3 regions of the Stenotrophomonas sp. YJH_SMC_110 genome follow, and region 1 is predicted to be linked to each of the others. Evidence: predicted binding sites of a transcription regulator. Region 1 holds the regulator's gene; each other region holds the start of a gene.
What was found. Region 1 encodes HrcA, which represses chaperone genes, less so after heat shock. Its sites were predicted from a motif close to TTNGCACTCNNNNNNNNNGAGTGCNAA; they were not measured.

Region 1 (5,539 bases):
GGGCGACGCGGCACGGCTCGATCGACTTCTTGATCAGGTCTTCCACCAGCGCTTCCAGCTTGGCGCGGGTCAGCTTGATGTTCAGGTGCTTCGGACCCGAGGCGTCAGCGGTGACGTACGGCAGGTTCACTTCGGTCTGCTGGGCGCTGGACAGCTCGATCTTGGCGCGCTCGGCAGCGTCCTTCAGGCGCTGCAGGGCCAGCGGATCCTTGCGCAGGTCGATGCCCTGGTCCTTGTTGAATTCTTCAACCAGGTACTCGATGACGCGGTTGTCGAAGTCTTCGCCGCCCAGGAAGGTGTCGCCGTTGGTGGCCAGCACTTCGAACTGCTTCTCGCCGTCAACGTTGGCGATCTCGATCACCGAGACGTCGAAGGTGCCGCCGCCCAGGTCGTACACCACGATCTTGCGATCCTTGTTGTCGCCCTTGTCCAGGCCATAGGCCAGCGCGGCCGCGGTCGGCTCGTTGATGATGCGCTTGACGTCCAGGCCGGCGATGCGGCCGGCGTCCTTGGTCGCCTGGCGCTGGCTGTCGTTGAAGTAGGCCGGCACGGTGATGACCGCTTCGGTGACCTTCTCACCGAGGAAGTCCTCGGCGGTCTTCTTCATCTTTTCCAGCACCTTGGCCGAGATTTCCTGCGGCGCCATCTTCTTGCCGTCGCTGGTGGCCACCCAGGCATCGCCGTTGTCATGGGCCAGGATGCTGTACGGGACGTGGGCGATGTCCTTCTGCACTTCGGCGTCGGTGAACTTGCGGCCGATCAGGCGCTTCACCGCATAGAAGGTGTTCTTCGGGTTGGTGACGGCCTGGCGCTTGGCCGAGGCGCCCACCAGGACTTCGCCGTCCTTGGTGTAGGCGACGATCGACGGGGTGGTGCGATCGCCTTCCGAATTCTCGATGACGCGGGCCTTGCCGCCGTCCATGATCGCCACGCACGAGTTGGTGGTGCCGAGGTCGATACCAATGATCTTGCCCATGGGGGAGACTCCTGAGGATGCTTGTTGGGGTCAGTCCGGCCGTTCGGCCGGTGGATGAATACGATGTGGGGGAGGCTCGTGGAACATTCAAGCCATCTCCCGAACGCTGTGTTTCCGGTCGCCCGGCGCGTTCAGCGTCGGGCCGGGTGACGGGACATTCCCGCCTTCCGGCCCTGGAGGGGTCAGTCGGCGGCCACCACCACCAGCGCCGGCCGCAGCAGGCGCTCGTTGAGCAGGTAACCCTTCTGGAACACGGTCACCACGCTGCCCGGGGCGGCGTCTGGGGCCGGCACCTGGCTGATGGCCTGGTGGTGTTCCGGGTTGAACGGCTGGCCGATCGGGTCCAGCAGGACCAGCCCGTTGTCGGCGGCAACCTTCAGCAGCTGCTTGTAGGTCAGCTCCAGGCCCTCGCGCAGCGGATGCGGGTCATCGCCGGCCGCCTTCAAGCCGGCATCCAGGCTGTCGAACACCGGCAGCAGCTCGCCCAGCAGCTTCTCGTTGGCGAACTTGCGGGCCTGCTCGATGTCACGGGCAACGCGCTTGCGCTGGTTCTCGAGGTCGGCGCGCTCACGCAGCGCATCGGCCTTGATCTGCTCGACCTCGGCGCGCAGGCGCTCCACTTCGTCGTTGACGCCGGCGGCGGCGGCCGCATCGGCGGCAGTCTGCTGGGATTCGATATCTGGATGTTCGTGGTTCATGTCTGGGTCCCTGGCGGTCAGTCTCCGCCTCCACCCACCCTAGTGTGGGCGGGATGCTGCGTTTCAAGCGTCGGATGTTCCAGGAGTGCGCCCGGCTGGCGAAAACGCCGCGCCGAGTACATCGGCAGTAGCCTGGACCAGCGGGATCATCCGGTCGTAGGCCATCCGCTTGGGGCCGATCACGCCCAGCACGCCCAGCACCTGGCCATTGGCCGTGTAAGGGGCAGTGACCAGCGAGACGCCCTGCAGCGGCATCATCCCGGTCTCCTCGCCGATGAAGATGCGCACGCCGGGCGCCTGGATGGTCCGCTCCAGCAGCTGCAGGATCTCCCGCTTGCTGGAGAACAGCTCGAACAGCTCGCGCAGCCGCTCCAGGTCGGACAGGTCCTGCACCCCCATCAGACGGGTCTGCCCGGCCACCAGCATGTCGTCGGCCGCCGGCTGCAGGGCCTGCTCGGCCAGCTCGATGCTGTGCGCCAGCAGCTGCTCCAGCTCCGAACGGGCATCACGCAGTTCCAGCAGCAGGCGGGTGCGGATCTCGGCCATCGGCAGGCCGGCGAAATGCGCGTTGAGGTAGTTGGCGACCTGTTCCAGCTGGCCCGGCGCGAACTCCTGGCGGGTCTCGATGACCCGGTTCTGCACCTCGTTGTCGGCGAACACCAGGATCGCCAGCACCCGGCGCCCGTCCAGCGCCACGAAATCGATCTGGCGGAACGCGAACTGCTCGCGCCGCGGGGCGCTGACCACGCCGACGAAGTGGCTCATCGCCGACAGCAGCTCCGAGGCGCTGCCAAGCAGGGCCTGGGTGCTGCCGCCGCCGGCCAGTTCCTGGCGCAGCCGGGCCAGCTCGCCTTCGCCCGGCGGCTGCATCTGCAGCAGGCTGTCGACGAACACCCGGTAGCCATGTGCGGTCGGGACGCGCCCGGCCGAGGTGTGCGGCGAAGCCAGCAGCCCCAGGTCTTCCAGGTCACCCAGGATGTTGCGGATGGTGGCCGGACTGACCTCCAGCCCGGCCACGCGCGCCAGCGTCTGCGAGCCGACCGGCTCACCGTCCTGGATGTAACGCGCGATCAGCGTGCGCAGCAGATGGCGCGCACGCGGGGCAAGCTGGTCGGGAGAACCGTGCATGGAATCAACCTGTGAGACACGGACACTAGATAATGGCGGCGGATCACCTTGGCAAGTCATTGGACCTCCCGCGCCCGCGTGCTAGCGTTGCGCGGCTGCTGACACCCCCTTACCCATGCTCAGACATCTTTCGATCAAGGATTTCGCCGTCGTCCGCGCCACCGAACTGGAGTTCGGGCCAGGCATGACCGTGGTTTCAGGCGAGACCGGCGCCGGCAAGTCACTGATGGTCGACGCGCTGGGCTTCCTGTCCGGCCTGCGCGCCGACAGCGGCGTGGTCCGCCACGGCGCCGCGCGCGCCGAGCTGTCGGCCGAGTTCGCGCTGGACCAGCTGCAGGCCGCGCGCCAGTGGCTGGCCGACAACGAGCTGGACGACGAGGAGCAGTGCCAGCTGCGCCGCGTGATCCGTGCCGATGGCGGCTCGCGGGCCTGGATCAACGGCCGCCCGGTGACCCTGGCCCAGCTGGGCGACCTGGCCTCGTTGCTGGTGGAGATCCACGGCCAGCACGAACAGCAGGCCCTGCTGACGCGCCCGTCGCAGCTGGCCCTGCTGGACGCCTATGCCGGCAACGAGGACGAGCGCCGCCAGGTGCGCCGCGCCGCTGCGGCCTGGCAGGCGCTGGTCGATGAATCGCTGGCGCTGTCGCAGCAGGGCGACGTCAGTGACCGGATCGGCTTCCTGGAGCACCAGCTGCGCGAACTGGACCGCGAAGACCTGGAACCGGAGTCGATTGCCGCGCTGGGCGCCAGCCACCGCCGCCAGGCCCATGCCAGTGCCCTGCTGAGTGCCTGCCAGGCGGCCAGCAACCAGCTCAATGGCGACGACGGCAGTTCCGCGCTGGACCTGCTGCAGCAGGTGCGCCACGAGCTGTCGCGCCTGATCGAACACGACCCGCGCCTGGGCGAGGTCGACGGCCTGATCGAAAACGCCTCGATCCAGCTGCACGAAGCCCTGTCGCTGCTGGACCGCGTGCATGACGACCTCGACGCCGACCCGGAACAGTTCGAGGAGAACGAGCGTCGCCTCGGCCGCCTGCACGACTTGGCCCGCAAGCACCGTGTGCCGATGGACGAGCTGGGCGCGCAGCGCGAGCGCATGCACGCCGAAGTGGAACAGCTGCGTGGTGCTGACGAACGCCTGCAGCGCCTCGCCGGCGAGATCGACAAGGCCGCTGCGGCGTGGCGCGTGCAGGCCGGGCTGCTGACCGCCAGCCGCCGCGCCGCCGCTGCCGAGCTGTCGGCCACCACCACCGGCATCATCGCCGAGCTGGGCATGGGCGGCGGCCAGTTCCTGATCGAGCTGGAACCGCAGGACGCCGGCAAGCCCGACCCGCAGGGTGCCGAGCGCGTGGAATTCCTGGTGGCGGCCAATGCCGGGCAGCCACCGCGTGCCCTGCGCAAGGTGGCCTCGGGTGGCGAACTGTCGCGCATCTCGCTGGCCATCGAAGTGGCCGCGCTGGACCTGGATGCAGTGCCGACCATGGTGTTCGACGAAGTCGACTCCGGCATCGGTGGCGCGGTGGCGGACATCGTCGGCCAGAAGCTGCGCGCCCTTGGCGAGAAGCGCCAGGTGCTGTGCGTGACCCACCTGCCGCAGGTCGCCTCGAAGGGCCATGCCCATTACCGGGTCAGCAAGGCCCCGGTGGAAGGCATGACCCAGAGCGCAGTGGAAAAGCTGGACAGCAAGGCGCGCGAGGAAGAACTGGCGCGCATGCTCGGCGGCGTGGAAGTGAGCAAGGAAGCGCGCGCCGCCGCACGCAAGCTGCTGCAGGTGTAACGCCGGCCGAGCCGAGCATTGGCTCGGCTTCCGCACGGTAGTGCCGGCCGCTGGCCGGCACCCCGATGCGGGTGGATGAAGATCATGAGGTTGCCGGCCAGCGGCCGGCACTACCCCTGTGGCTGCGTCAGATCGACGTTCTCCACCAGGAAATCAAGAAATGCGCGCACCCGCAGCGGCAGGTAGCCGCCCTGCCCCAGGAACACCGCGTGCACCTCTTCCAGGTCACCGGGATTGGCGTCCTCCAGCACCGGCAGCAAGCGCCCGGCGGCAATGTCCGGCTGCACCTGGAATGCTGCCAGCCGCGCCATGCCCAGCCCACCCAGCACCAGCTGGCGCAGCGCATCGCCGTTGCTGGCGCGCGCGTTGCCACTGGGCAGCAGCATGCGTTCGCGCCCGTCCTGCAACAATGGCCAGCCCTGCATCGCGCGCGCATGGCCGATATCCAACCGGTTGTGCGACTGCAGCTCCTCGGCAGTGCGTGGCAGCCCGTGCCGCTGCGCGTAGGCCGGTGCAGCCACGATCATCATCCGCGTCGCACCCAGCCGCCGCGCCACCAGGCTGGAGCTCTTCAGTGGACCGGCCCGCACCGCCACGTCGGTGCGCTGCTCAAGCAGGTCGATCACCTCGTCATTGAGGGTCAGGTCCACGCCTACCTGCGGGTTGCGTTCGAGGAATGCCGGCAGCAGCGGCAGCAGGAAATGCTGGCCGAACGGCACGTTGGAGTTGACCCGCAGCCGTCCGCGCGGCTCGGCATGGGCACTGGCACAGCGCTCGGCCTCCTCCAGGTCGGCCAGCACGCGCAGGCCGCGCTCGTAGAACGCGCAGCCTTCCGGGGTCAGCTGCAGCTGGCGGGTGGAGCGTTGCAGCAGGCGCGTACCCAGCCGCTGCTCCAGCCGGGCCACCAGCTTGCTCACTGCTGACGGCGTCATGTCCAGGGTGCGTGCGGCGGCGGAGAAG
Region 2 (5,539 bases), on a different contig from region 1:
ACCGAGACATCGCCGAAGTGCTCGTCGCGATGCGATTGCGCGGCTGGCCAGCGCGGCTTGCCGGCCAGCACGCCGGCGCTGCCTTCCAGCTTCAGCGAGGTGCGGTCGCGATACAGGTAATAGCCGGGCGCTGGGCTGAAGCGCAGCAGCAGGGTGTTGCCGTCACTGGCGATGGCATCGAAGCCGAACGCCTGTTCCGACGGCAGCGGCAGGGCCTGGCTGTTGTTGGCCGCGCCCGGCAGGCGCAGGCCACCGCTGTTGCCGGCACCGGCCAGCGGGTTGTTGAACGGGTTGGCCGCACCGGCACGCGCGGCAGGCACCGCCGCCGCCGCACCGGCGCCCGGCAGGGTGACCTGCACCACGCGCTTCTGCGGCGGGTAGCAGACACCGGCATCGGCGCAGCCCTGGTAACGCACTTCCAGGCTGATGGTGCCGGCAGCCTCGGACGGCGTGCCGGGCAGGGTGGCCTGCAGGCGCTCGCGATAGGTCTCGACTTCGCCGAAGAAATCGTCGTGGTGCTTGTCGCCCTTGGGCATCTGCAGCGCGCCGGCATTGAAGGCCGGGTCGGCCTTGACGCTGGTGCGGTGGCGATAAAGGTAATAGCCCGGTGCGATCTTGAACTGCAGTTGCACCTGGCCCCGTTCGGGGGCACTGGCGGTCAGCGCGAACGCCTGGTCCACCGGCAGCAGGTCCTTCTCATCCAGCGCGAAGGCCGGCAGCGAGAGCCACAACAGGGCGCACAAGGCGGCGCCGCGCGCAAACAGAGTCTTCAATCAGTGTCCTCCCGGGTCTGTGCCCGGATCCAGTCCAGATACGCCGGCAGGCCGGCCCGGGTTTCGACCGCGATGCACTCCGGGAGTTCATACGGATGCAGTGCGACGATCCGGGCAATTGCGTCATCGACGCGGCTCGCGGTGGTTTTCACCAGCAGCTGCAGTTCGGCGTCGGTGGTCACCTCCCCCTGCCAGCGGTAAGTCGACTGCGCGCCATCGAGGCGGGTCACGCATGCCGCCAGGCGCTCGCCGACCAGCGCGTGCGCGATGCGCTCGGCACTGGCCCGGTCCGGGCAGGTGGTCAACAGCAGCAGGACGGGATCGACGGTCGACATGACCGCCGAGTATAGGGCCGCCGCCGGGTCAGGGCCCGGCGGCGGCAGTGGACCGCTGCGTTGCGCGGTCAGTTGGCCAGCTGGCAGGTGGCCGGCTTGGCCGAGGTGAACAGGGCCGGGGTTGCCCACTCGGGGTGGTCGATGAACGGGTTGCGGTTGCCCTGGAAGCTGTAGATCACGTCATTGCGCGCACGCTCGGCATCATCCGGCGGATCGGACAGGTGCCAGTCGATCAGCGTGGACAGCAGGCCCATGTAGGCCGGCGAACTGCTGGTCTTGACGATTTTGCTGCGGTCGTCGGTCAGCTCCAGGTCCGGCTCGGACTGGCCGGTGGCCGCATCCTTGCCGCCCTCGTAACGGATCGCCATGTACATCACCGCACGCGCCATGTCGCCCTTGCGCTTGCCCCACACCTCGAAGGTGCCGGTGTTGCCGTCCGGCGTGCGCACCCAGTTGGAGTTGCCCGGATAGCCGCCGCTGCCGCCGCCCTGGCCGTTGTTGGCCTCGGTGGCGCGCTCGCCGCAGTTGGCGTCGCACTTGCCGAACGGCTTGTTGCCACGGTCGGCGTTCCACTGCGCGTCGGTCAGGTACAGCATGTGGGTGTCGGTATACGGCGCGTACGGCAGGCCCTTGTCACCGGTGGTGGTGGCAAAGCCCAGCGAGTTCGGCCAGGTGTGCTCGCGGTTGTACTTCAGGCCACTGCCACTGCCGGCGCGATCGGTCACCTTGGCGTAGCTGTGGTTGCGATATGCATCGAGGATCCTGCCGGAATTGTTCGGATCCTCGTCGGCGATTTCCAGAATGGTCCAGGTACTGGTGCCCGAGCCGCTGTAAGGGTAGGCGGTGTGGCCCTTGATGGTGGCATGCAGCGAGCAGCGCAGCTGGCTGGGGCTGCTGGTGTTGACCTTGGAGTAATAGCCGGCCGGCACGCCCGGGTTGCCCGGGTCCGGATTGCCGCCGGTGCTGGCCACGGTGAAGGCGATGCGGCTGTCGGCGGCCGGGTGCGCGCCCTGCAGGTCGGTGATGCGCGCGGCGCGGATGTCGAAGCGGCAGGCCTCACCGGCCACCAGCGCAGTGTTGGTGGACAGCTTCACGCTGCGGCCGCTGGCCGGGAAGGTCAACGGCACGCTGCCGGAGGTGCCGCAGCTCAGGGCGAAGGCGCCACTGGCCAGGTTCACCGTCTCGCTGAACACCACTTCCAGGTCGGCGGCGGCCGGGAAGGTGCTGCTGCCCTGCGCCGGGGTGGTGGTGGAGACCGACGGCGGTGTGTTCGGGCCCGGGGTTCCGCCGCCACTGAAGGTCTGGCCGTTGTTGCAGCTGCCGAAGGTCTGCCTGGCCGACTCGGCCCAGGTGAAGTGGGTGTACTGGCTGCCGCTGCCGGTCAGCTGCAGCGAGGTGCCCGCGGCCGTGCTGTTGGTCTCGGCCACCGGGATGTTCTGGCTGGTCATGCCGGCGGCAGGGCCACCGGAGGCGGTGATGGCGCCCTCGTAGCTGAGGAACTGGACCACCTTGCCGCTGGCATCGACCAGGGCGATGCCGTCGTTGGGGCCGTTCTGGATGCCGTTGGTCGGGTAGTTGACCACGGCGATGGTCGCGCTGCCGCAGCCGGCGGCGGTGCCGGCCGGGACCGGGTTGTTGGCGTAGACCGCGGCCGCCGAAGGATTGCTGCCGTTGTAGAGGTAGAGGCGGTAGCCGGACAGGTCCTCGCCGGCGGTGGCGACCACTTCGATGGCTTCGCCGACGTCACCGGCGGCGGTGCTGTCGTCGTAGTGCAGTTCGTTGATGAAAACCTCGGCCTGGGCCGGCGCGGCGGCCAGTGCCAGCAGGCAGGCGGCGGCAAGCGGGGACAGCAATCGCATCGACTACTCCTTGTGATTGGGAATGCCTGACCGAGCCTAAGGCCGATCCAGTGACACTTTGTCGTAAATGAACGTCAGATATCTGACAGTGCGACGCTTGTCACCGAAATTGTCCAAGACCGACGCCTTGGCCGAGGCGCGCGGGCGGAAAAATTTTTTCATTCCGCCCTTGAAAGGGGGCGGCGGGGCTCCATCTCTGCCCTGCTCCCGACGTTGTCGGGTTTCTTCACGTGCGGTTCTGGCACTCGCTTGGGGTGAGTGCTAACATCGCCGGACTTTTTTAGACCAATCAATCACTTAAGAGGTCTCCTATGAGCATCAAGCCGCTGCACGACCGCGTTGTGGTCAAGCCGATCGAAGCCGACGAAATCTCCGCCGGTGGCATCGTCATCCCCGACTCGGCCAAGGAAAAGTCCACCAAGGGTGAGGTCGTGGCCGTCGGCCCCGGCAAGCCGCTGGACAACGGCAACGTGCGCGCGCCGTCGCTGAAGGTCGGCGACAAGGTCATCTACGGCCAGTACGCCGGCAGCTCGTACAAGAGCGAAGGCGTCGAATACAAGGTCCTGCGCGAAGACGACGTGCTCGCCGTCATCGGCTGAGCCCCGGCGCGACCTGTTTCAACCTGATCCCAAACTCCCAGCCGCCGGGCATCGTCCGGCGCTACCAATGAGGTAAATGCAATGGCTGCCAAGGATATTCGTTTCGGTGAAGACGCCCGTTCGCGCATGGTGCGCGGCGTCAACGTTCTCGCCAATGCCGTCAAGGCCACCCTGGGCCCGAAGGGCCGCAACGTCGTGCTGGAAAAGAGCTTCGGCGCGCCGACCATCACCAAGGACGGCGTCTCCGTCGCCAAGGAGATCGAACTGGCTGACAAGTTCGAGAACATGGGCGCGCAGATGGTGAAGGAAGTTGCTTCGCGCACCAACGACGATGCCGGCGACGGCACCACCACCGCCACCGTGCTGGCCCAGGCCCTGATCCGCGAAGGCGCCAAGGCCGTTGCCGCCGGCATGAACCCGATGGACCTCAAGCGCGGTATCGACAAGGCCGTCTCGGCCGCCGTCGCCGAGCTGAAGAACATCTCCAAGCCGACCGCCGACGACAAGGCGATCGCCCAGGTCGGTACCATCTCGGCCAACTCGGACGAGTCGATCGGCCAGATCATCGCTGACGCGATGAAGGAAGTCGGCAAGGAAGGCGTCATCACCGTTGAAGAAGGCTCGGGCCTGGACAACGAGCTGGACGTGGTCAAGGGCATGCAGTTCGACCGCGGCTACCTGTCGCCGTACTTCATCAACAACCAGCAGTCGCAGACCGCTGACCTGGATGACCCGTTCATCCTGCTGCACGACAAGAAGATCTCCAACGTCCGTGACCTGCTGCCGGTGCTGGAAGGCGTCGCCAAGGCCGGCAAGCCGCTGCTGATCGTGGCCGAGGAAGTCGAAGGCGAAGCGCTGGCCACCCTGGTGGTCAACACCATCCGTGGCATCGTCAAGGTCGTGGCCGTCAAGGCCCCGGGCTTCGGCGACCGTCGCAAGGCGATGCTGGAAGACATGGCCGTGCTGACCGGCGGCACCGTGATCTCCGAAGAAGTCGGCCTGTCGCTGGAGAAGGCCACCATAAAGGACCTGGGCCGCGCCAAGAAGGTGCAGGTCTCCAAGGAGAACACCACCATCATTGACGGCGTCGGCGACAAGGCCAACGTTGATGCACGCGTGGCGCAGATCAAGACCCAGATCCAGGACACCTCCTCGGATTACGACCGCGAGAAGCTGCAGGAACGCGTGGCCAAGCTGGCCGGCGGTGTTGCCGTGATCAAGGTCGGCGCCTCGACCGAAATCGAAATGAAGGAAAAGAAGGATCGCGTCGACGACGCCCTGCACGCGACCCGTGCGGCCGTTGAAGAAGGCGTGGTTCCGGGCGGCGGCGTTGCCCTGGTCCGCGCGATCACCGCGCTGGCCGGCCTGAAGGGCGCCAACGAAGACCAGAACCACGGCATCCAGATCGCCCTGCGTGCGATGGAAGCCCCGCTGCGCGAGATCGTGGCCAACGCCGGTGACGAGCCGTCGGTCATCATCAACAAGGTCAAGGAAGGCACCGGCAGCTTCGGTTACAACGCCGCCACCGGCGAGTTCGGCGACATGCTGCAGTTCGGCATCCTGGACCCGACCAAGGTGACCCGTTCGGCGCTGCAGAACGCCGCCTCGATCGCTGGCCTGATGATCACCACCGAAGCCATGGTTGCCGAAGCTCCGAAGAAGGACGAGCCGGCCATGGGTGGCGCCGGTGGCATGGGCGGCATGGGTGGCATGGGCGGCATGGACTTCTAAGTCCACGTCCCCCGGCGGTCGTTGCCGACCCTGGTCGGCACGCCCTCCCGATGCAAGGAAGAACCCCGCCGCAAGGCGGGGTTTTTCGTTGCCCGGTTGCCGCCGCAGCAGCGCATCGCTACGCTCGGTGGCCATGCCTACCTCCTTCATCGTCGTCGACGACTTCCTTTCTCCTGCCGATGCGCAGGGGCTGCGCCAGGCGGCGCTGGGCCTGACCTATCCGGTGCAGGAGGGTGCATTCC
Region 3 (5,539 bases), on a different contig from region 1:
GCCTTCATCTTCTTCAGCGCGTTCGCTTCAACCTGGCGGATGCGCTCGGCCGACACGCCGTACTCGTCGGCCAGTTCCTGCAGCGTCACCTTGCTGTCCGCGTCCAGCCAGCGGCGGCGGATGATGTCGCGCGAGCGGGCATCCAGTTCCGCCAGGCCTTCGCGCAGCAGCTGCATCTGGTTGTCTTCGCTGTCGGCACGTTCGTAGGCCATCGACGGGTCTTCGTCATCGGCAACCAGGAACGCAGCCGGCGACGGCGGTGCGTGTTCGTTGTCCTCGTCGGCCGGCGCATCGAACCCGATATCGCGACCCGACAGGCGCGACTCCATTTCCATGACCTCGCGCTCGGACACGTTCAGGTCCTTGGCCACCGCGCTCACCTCAGCCGCGTTCATCCAGCCCAGGCGCGTCTTCGACTTGCGCAGGTTGAAGAACAGCTTGCGCTGCGCCTTGGTGGTGGCGACCTTCACGATGCGCCAGTTCTTCAGGATGAACTCGTGCATCTCGGCACGGATCCAGTGCACCGCGAAGGAGACCAGGCGCACGCCCATGTCCGGGTCGAAGCGCTTGACCGCCTTCATCAGGCCGATGTTGCCTTCCTGGATCAGGTCGCCCAGGGCAAGGCCGTAGCCGTTGTAGCCGCGGGCCACGTGCACCACGAAGCGCAGGTGCGAATGCACCAGCTCACGGGCGGCGTCCAGATCGTTGCCGTCGCGGAAGCGACGGGCCAGGTCCTGTTCGTCATCGACCGACAGCACCGGGATCTGGTGCACGGCACCGATGTAGGCGTCCAGCGAACCGAGCGCACTGGGAATCGGGAGATTGTTTGCCACAAGGGCAGTAGAGGTGTTCTGGCTCATAGGCACCCATCTTAGCAGTCCGGGATTTGGACTGCTAAAGGAGGAAAAAGTTCCAGCATCCCATTGATGCAACACTGGTCCCAAACAGAGCCCTACCGTAGCGCGATTTGATGACAGTGGCGAGCATGCTTTTCGGGATTCACAATCCCTTGGAATTCAAGCAATTACCTGCCGTAAAGCGGCCGATTCCGGTCAAGCGGAGCTGAACGGGCCGTTCTGAAGGCCCATTCAGGCCCGGGAACGTTGCCCGGTATTCAGGCCCAGCGGCCCGCCGGCCCTCAGAGTGCCGAGCGCGGCGGCAGCGACCAGTCGATCGGGGCTTGGCCGCGGCGCTGCAGGTACTCGTTGGCCATCGAGAAATGACGACAGCCGAGGAAGCCCCGATGGGCCGAAAGCGGCGACGGATGCGGCGACTTCAGCACGCGATGGCGGCGGGTGTCGATCACCTTGCCCTTCTGCTGCGCATAGGCGCCCCAGAGCATGAACACCAGCCCTTCGCGCTCGCGGTTGAGCACATCCACCACGTGGTCGGTGAAGCCTTCCCAGCCACGACCCTGGTGCGCACCGGCCTTGCCCTCTTCCACCGTCAGTACCGCATTGAGCAGCAGCACGCCACGCTGCGCCCACGGAATCAGGCAACCGTGGTCCGGACGCGGGATACCGAGATCGCTCTCGATCTCCTTGTAGATGTTCAGCAGCGACGGCGGCACCGGCACGCCCGGCGGCACCGAGAAACTCAGGCCATGTGCCTGGCCGCGACCGTGGTACGGGTCCTGCCCGAGGATCACCACCTTCACCTGCTCGAACGGCGTGGCGTCGAACGCGGCGAAGATCTGCGGGCCGGGCGGGAACACCGCCGCGCCACTGGCCTTGCGCTGGCGCAGGAAGCTGGACAGCTCGCGCATCTGCGGCTGCAACAGGTAATCGCCGACATGCTGCTTCCAGCTCGGTTCCAGCTGGATCGTCGGGGTGTCGGCTACTTCATCCATCATCGCAACAGAGGTCCATCGTTCAATCGGGCCAGCCTCAGCTGGAACAGCACCTTGGTGACCAGCAGCCGTTCTTCGATCGGCTTGAGCACCAGGTCGTTGGCACCGGACTGCAGCAGCCCGGTCTGGTTGTGCGGGTTGCCATCGCCGGTCATCACCAGCACCGGCAGGCGGCGCTTGCCGTAGCCGAAATCCACGCGCACGCGCTGCACCACGTCGCGACCGCTCAGTTCGCCCTTCAGGGTGACGTCGGTCAGCACCAGGTCGATGCGGTGGCGACTGCGGCCCAGCGACTCGGCGGTGAGCAGGGTGAACGCTTCTTCGGCGCTGACCACGTGCAGCACGTTCAACTGCTGGCGTTCCAGCATGCGCTTGGTGGCCTCGGCCACCACGCGGCTGTCCTCGATATAGAGGATGGTGGCACCGGGGATGGTCTGCGGCTGCACGTAGCCGCGGATGAAGGTCGCCAGTGCTTCATGGCCGAGCGATTTGTCGAAATAGTCGGTGACGTACTCGGTGAAGCGGCGCTGCTCCAGGTGCTGCTGGGCATCGCCGGAGACCACGATCACCGGCACATAGGCCTGGCCGGCCGCTTCGCGCACCATCCGCGCCAGCGCCAGGCCGTCGCCATCGCGCAGGGTCAGCGAGGTCGTCACCAGGTCCACCGGCCCCTGTGCCAGCGCCTGCTGTGCGTCCTCGATGCTGTCGCAGCCGATCACCTCCACGCCCGGCAGGTCACGCTGCAGGACGTCGGCGATCAGCTTGCGCACCAGCTTCGAGCCATCGACCACCATCACCCGCGTCGCGGGCCCTTCAAGGTGTTTCAGCGCTTGCGGTTGCATGCCGGTCTCAGGTGTCGGTCGGGCGGGTCTGGCGGAGGAAGTGGCCGGTGACCAGCCAGGCGCCCAGCCAGCCCAGCAGCAGCGTGCCGAGCAGGACCAGGCCACCGTGCAGCAGGTCCAGGCCGTGCAGCACGAACGGGCTGCCATAGCTGCGCGAGAGTTCGGCCAGCGGCACGCGCAGCGCGGCACCGGCCGCCCCGATCAGGCCCAGCGCCACCGCGCCGGCGCCCAGCCCGTACCACGCGCCCAGGTACAGGAAGGGACGACGGATGAAGCCATCGCTGGCGCCCAGCAGCTGCAACACGCCGATCTCTTCGCGGCGGGCCTGGATGTCCAGGCGCACCGTGTTGCCGACCACCAGCGCGGCACCTGCGCCGAGCAGGACCGACAGCACCTGCACCAGCCGCGCACCGAAGGCAAGCCAGGCATCCAGGCGCTGGCGCCACAGCGCATCGTGCTGCACCAGATCGGCCTCGGGCAGGCTTTCCAGCGCGCGCGCCAGGCGTGCGTCGTCCTTGCCCTGGCCGGGAGTGATCACCAGCAGCGAAGGCAGCGGATTGTCGTTGAGTGCGTCGATCGCCTCACCCAGGCCGGCATCGCGCAGTTCCTGCAGGCCCTGCTCGGGCGTGCGCACGTTCACTTCGGCCACGTCGTCGCGGTCGCGCAGCTGGCCGGCCAGGCGCAGCGCGCCGGGTGCATCGACGTTGCCCTTCAGGAACACGTTGATGTCGCGCGACTGCTGCACGCTGCCGGCGAACTGCTTGAGGTTGTCCAGCGCGATCGACAGGCCCAGCGGCAGCGCCAGCGCCAGCGCCATGACCATCACCGTCAGCAGGGTCGCCCATGGCTTGCGGCAGGCGCGGCCCAGGCTGAACACCACGCTGTGCACGTGGTGCTGGAACCAGACGCCCACGCGCGAGGGGGCGGCGGCTTCGCTGTTTTCGTTCTTCGCCATCGGTTACTCCGCCAGGTCCTGCGGCGAGATGTCATCCACCAGCCGGCCATGGTCGAGGATCAGCACGCGCTTGCGCATGCGGCGCAGCAGCGGCAGGTCGTGGCTGACCACCAGCACGCTGGTGCCGCGCGAGGGCAGCTCGGCGAACAGGGCCATGATCTCCGCCGCCAGGGTCGGGTCGAGGTTGCCGGTCGGCTCATCGGCCACCAGCAGCTTGGGCTCGCCGACGATGGCGCGGGCGATGCCCACGCGCTGCTGCTCGCCGGCCGACAGCTGCGAGGGCAGCGCCTTCTCGCGATGGCCCAGGCCCATCCGCTCCAGCACCGAGCGCACGCGCTTGCTGATGTCGCCACGGCGGGTGCCGCGCAGGATCAGCGGCAGCGCCACGTTCTCGGCGATCGAGCGGTCCATCAGCAGCCGGTGGTCCTGGTAGACCGCGCCCACCGCGCGTCGGTGGCGGGGCACGTCGCCGCCGCGCACCTTCAGCAGGTTGCGCTCGTCGAACACCACCGCGCCGCGGCTGGGCCGCTCGTCGAGGTGGATCAACTTGAGCAGGGTGCTCTTGCCCGCACCGGAATGGCCGGTGACGAACAGCATCTCGCCCGGCGCGACCTCGAAGCTGACATCGATCAGCGCCTCGTGGCCACCGGCGTACTGTTTGCTGACATTGTCGAAGCGCAGGACACTCATGCCCCGATTATGCAGGAGCGGCGCGACCTCGTGGAGACGGTCGCGCGATAGGTAGTGCCGGCCGCTGGCCGGCAGCTGTGTGGGTTGCCTGCCAGGGTGGGTGCCGACCGTTGGTCGGCACACCGGTCAAGGTCACCCGACCAACGGTCGGGGGCTACCTGCTGATCGGCAGCGCCGATCAGCTGCCCGACAGCATCCGGCGGATCTTGCGGCCGATGCGGGTCAGGAACGAATCGCCGCTGTCGGCCGCCGTGCGCACCGGCTTGGCCACCACCTGCACCGGGGTCACCGGGCTGGCGCCGTTGCCGGCGTTGGCCTGCACGCCCTCGCCACCCTCGACCGGACGGCCGTGGCGACGACGACGGCGCTTGCGCGGCTTGCGCTCGCCATCCACGGCACCTTCCGGCGCGCCCTCGGCGCGGGGCGGGCGCGGCGGACGCGGAGCCTGGGCGACAGCGGCTTCAGCACCTTCGGCCGGGGCAGCTGCAACCTGCTCGCCTTCCACGCGCGGCTTGCGCGGGCCACGCGAACGGCGCTCGCCGCTGCGCTCACCGTCGCGACGCTCGCCACGGCCACCGCCGGAGCGGCCCCCACTGCGACCACCACCACGGCGCTCTTCTTCAGCGGCGCGGGCTTCGCGCGCTTCACGGAAGATCTGGCCGACGCTCTCGTTCTCCTCACCTTCCTCGCCAGCAGCCGGGGCCGGGCGTTCCGGGCGCGGCAGCGGCGTCAACAGTTCCTTGGTGACCGGCTCGGACGGGATCTTCTGCTCGATGTAGGCCTCGATGTCCGGCAGGCCCATCGCGTAGCGTTCGCAGGCGAAGCTGATCGCATCACCCTCTTCGCCCAGGCGCGCGGTACGACCGATGCGGTGCACGTAGTCTTCGGCGTCGAACGGCAGGTCGTAGTTGTAGACGTACTTGATGCCGTCGATGTGCAGGCCACGCGCGGCCACGTCGGTGGCCACCAGGATTTCTAGCTGGCCCTTCTGGAAGCGGTTGAGCAGGCTCTCACGCTTCTTCTGCGGCACGTCGCCGGACAGCACGCCGACGCGGTAGCCGGCCTTTTCCAGCGAGCGGGCGACGCGCTCGACGAACACCTTGGTATTGACGAACACCATGGTGCGCGCGCCTTCACTGCGCGACAGCAGGCCCAGCAGCAGCGGGATCTTCTCGTCGTCGGCCGGGAAATAGATGCGCTGGC

Region 2: AC5P6H_RS02735 (co-chaperone GroES) is a predicted target of HrcA. The motif match lies at 3,206-3,232, and genes of this name have one in related genera.
Region 3: rpoH (RNA polymerase sigma factor RpoH) is a predicted target of HrcA. The motif match lies at 872-898, and genes of this name have one in related genera.

Annotation. Positions count from the first base shown of each region.
Region 1 covers NZ_JCAFSM010000003.1:311,139-316,677, forward strand. Annotated here, with positions in the region: gene dnaK (molecular chaperone DnaK) at 1-976, opposite strand, end outside; gene grpE (nucleotide exchange factor GrpE) at 1,159-1,674, opposite strand; gene hrcA (heat-inducible transcriptional repressor HrcA) at 1,738-2,802, opposite strand; gene recN (DNA repair protein RecN) at 2,918-4,579, shown strand; gene AC5P6H_RS08580 (LysR family transcriptional regulator) at 4,690-5,539, opposite strand, start outside.
Region 2 covers NZ_JCAFSM010000001.1:618,868-624,406, reverse strand. Annotated here, with positions in the region: gene AC5P6H_RS02750 (protein-disulfide reductase DsbD family protein) at 1-773, opposite strand, end outside; gene cutA (divalent-cation tolerance protein CutA) at 770-1,108, opposite strand; gene AC5P6H_RS02740 (endonuclease) at 1,177-2,967, opposite strand; gene AC5P6H_RS02735 (co-chaperone GroES) at 3,279-3,566, shown strand; gene groL (chaperonin GroEL) at 3,648-5,297, shown strand; gene AC5P6H_RS02725 (DUF6445 family protein) at 5,431-5,539, shown strand, end outside.
Region 3 covers NZ_JCAFSM010000001.1:657,781-663,319, forward strand. Annotated here, with positions in the region: gene rpoH (RNA polymerase sigma factor RpoH) at 1-860, opposite strand, end outside; gene ung (uracil-DNA glycosylase) at 1,139-1,852, opposite strand; gene AC5P6H_RS02935 (response regulator) at 1,849-2,691, opposite strand; gene ftsX (permease-like cell division protein FtsX) at 2,699-3,646, opposite strand; gene ftsE (cell division ATP-binding protein FtsE) at 3,650-4,336, opposite strand; gene rhlB (ATP-dependent RNA helicase RhlB) at 4,515-5,539, opposite strand, start outside.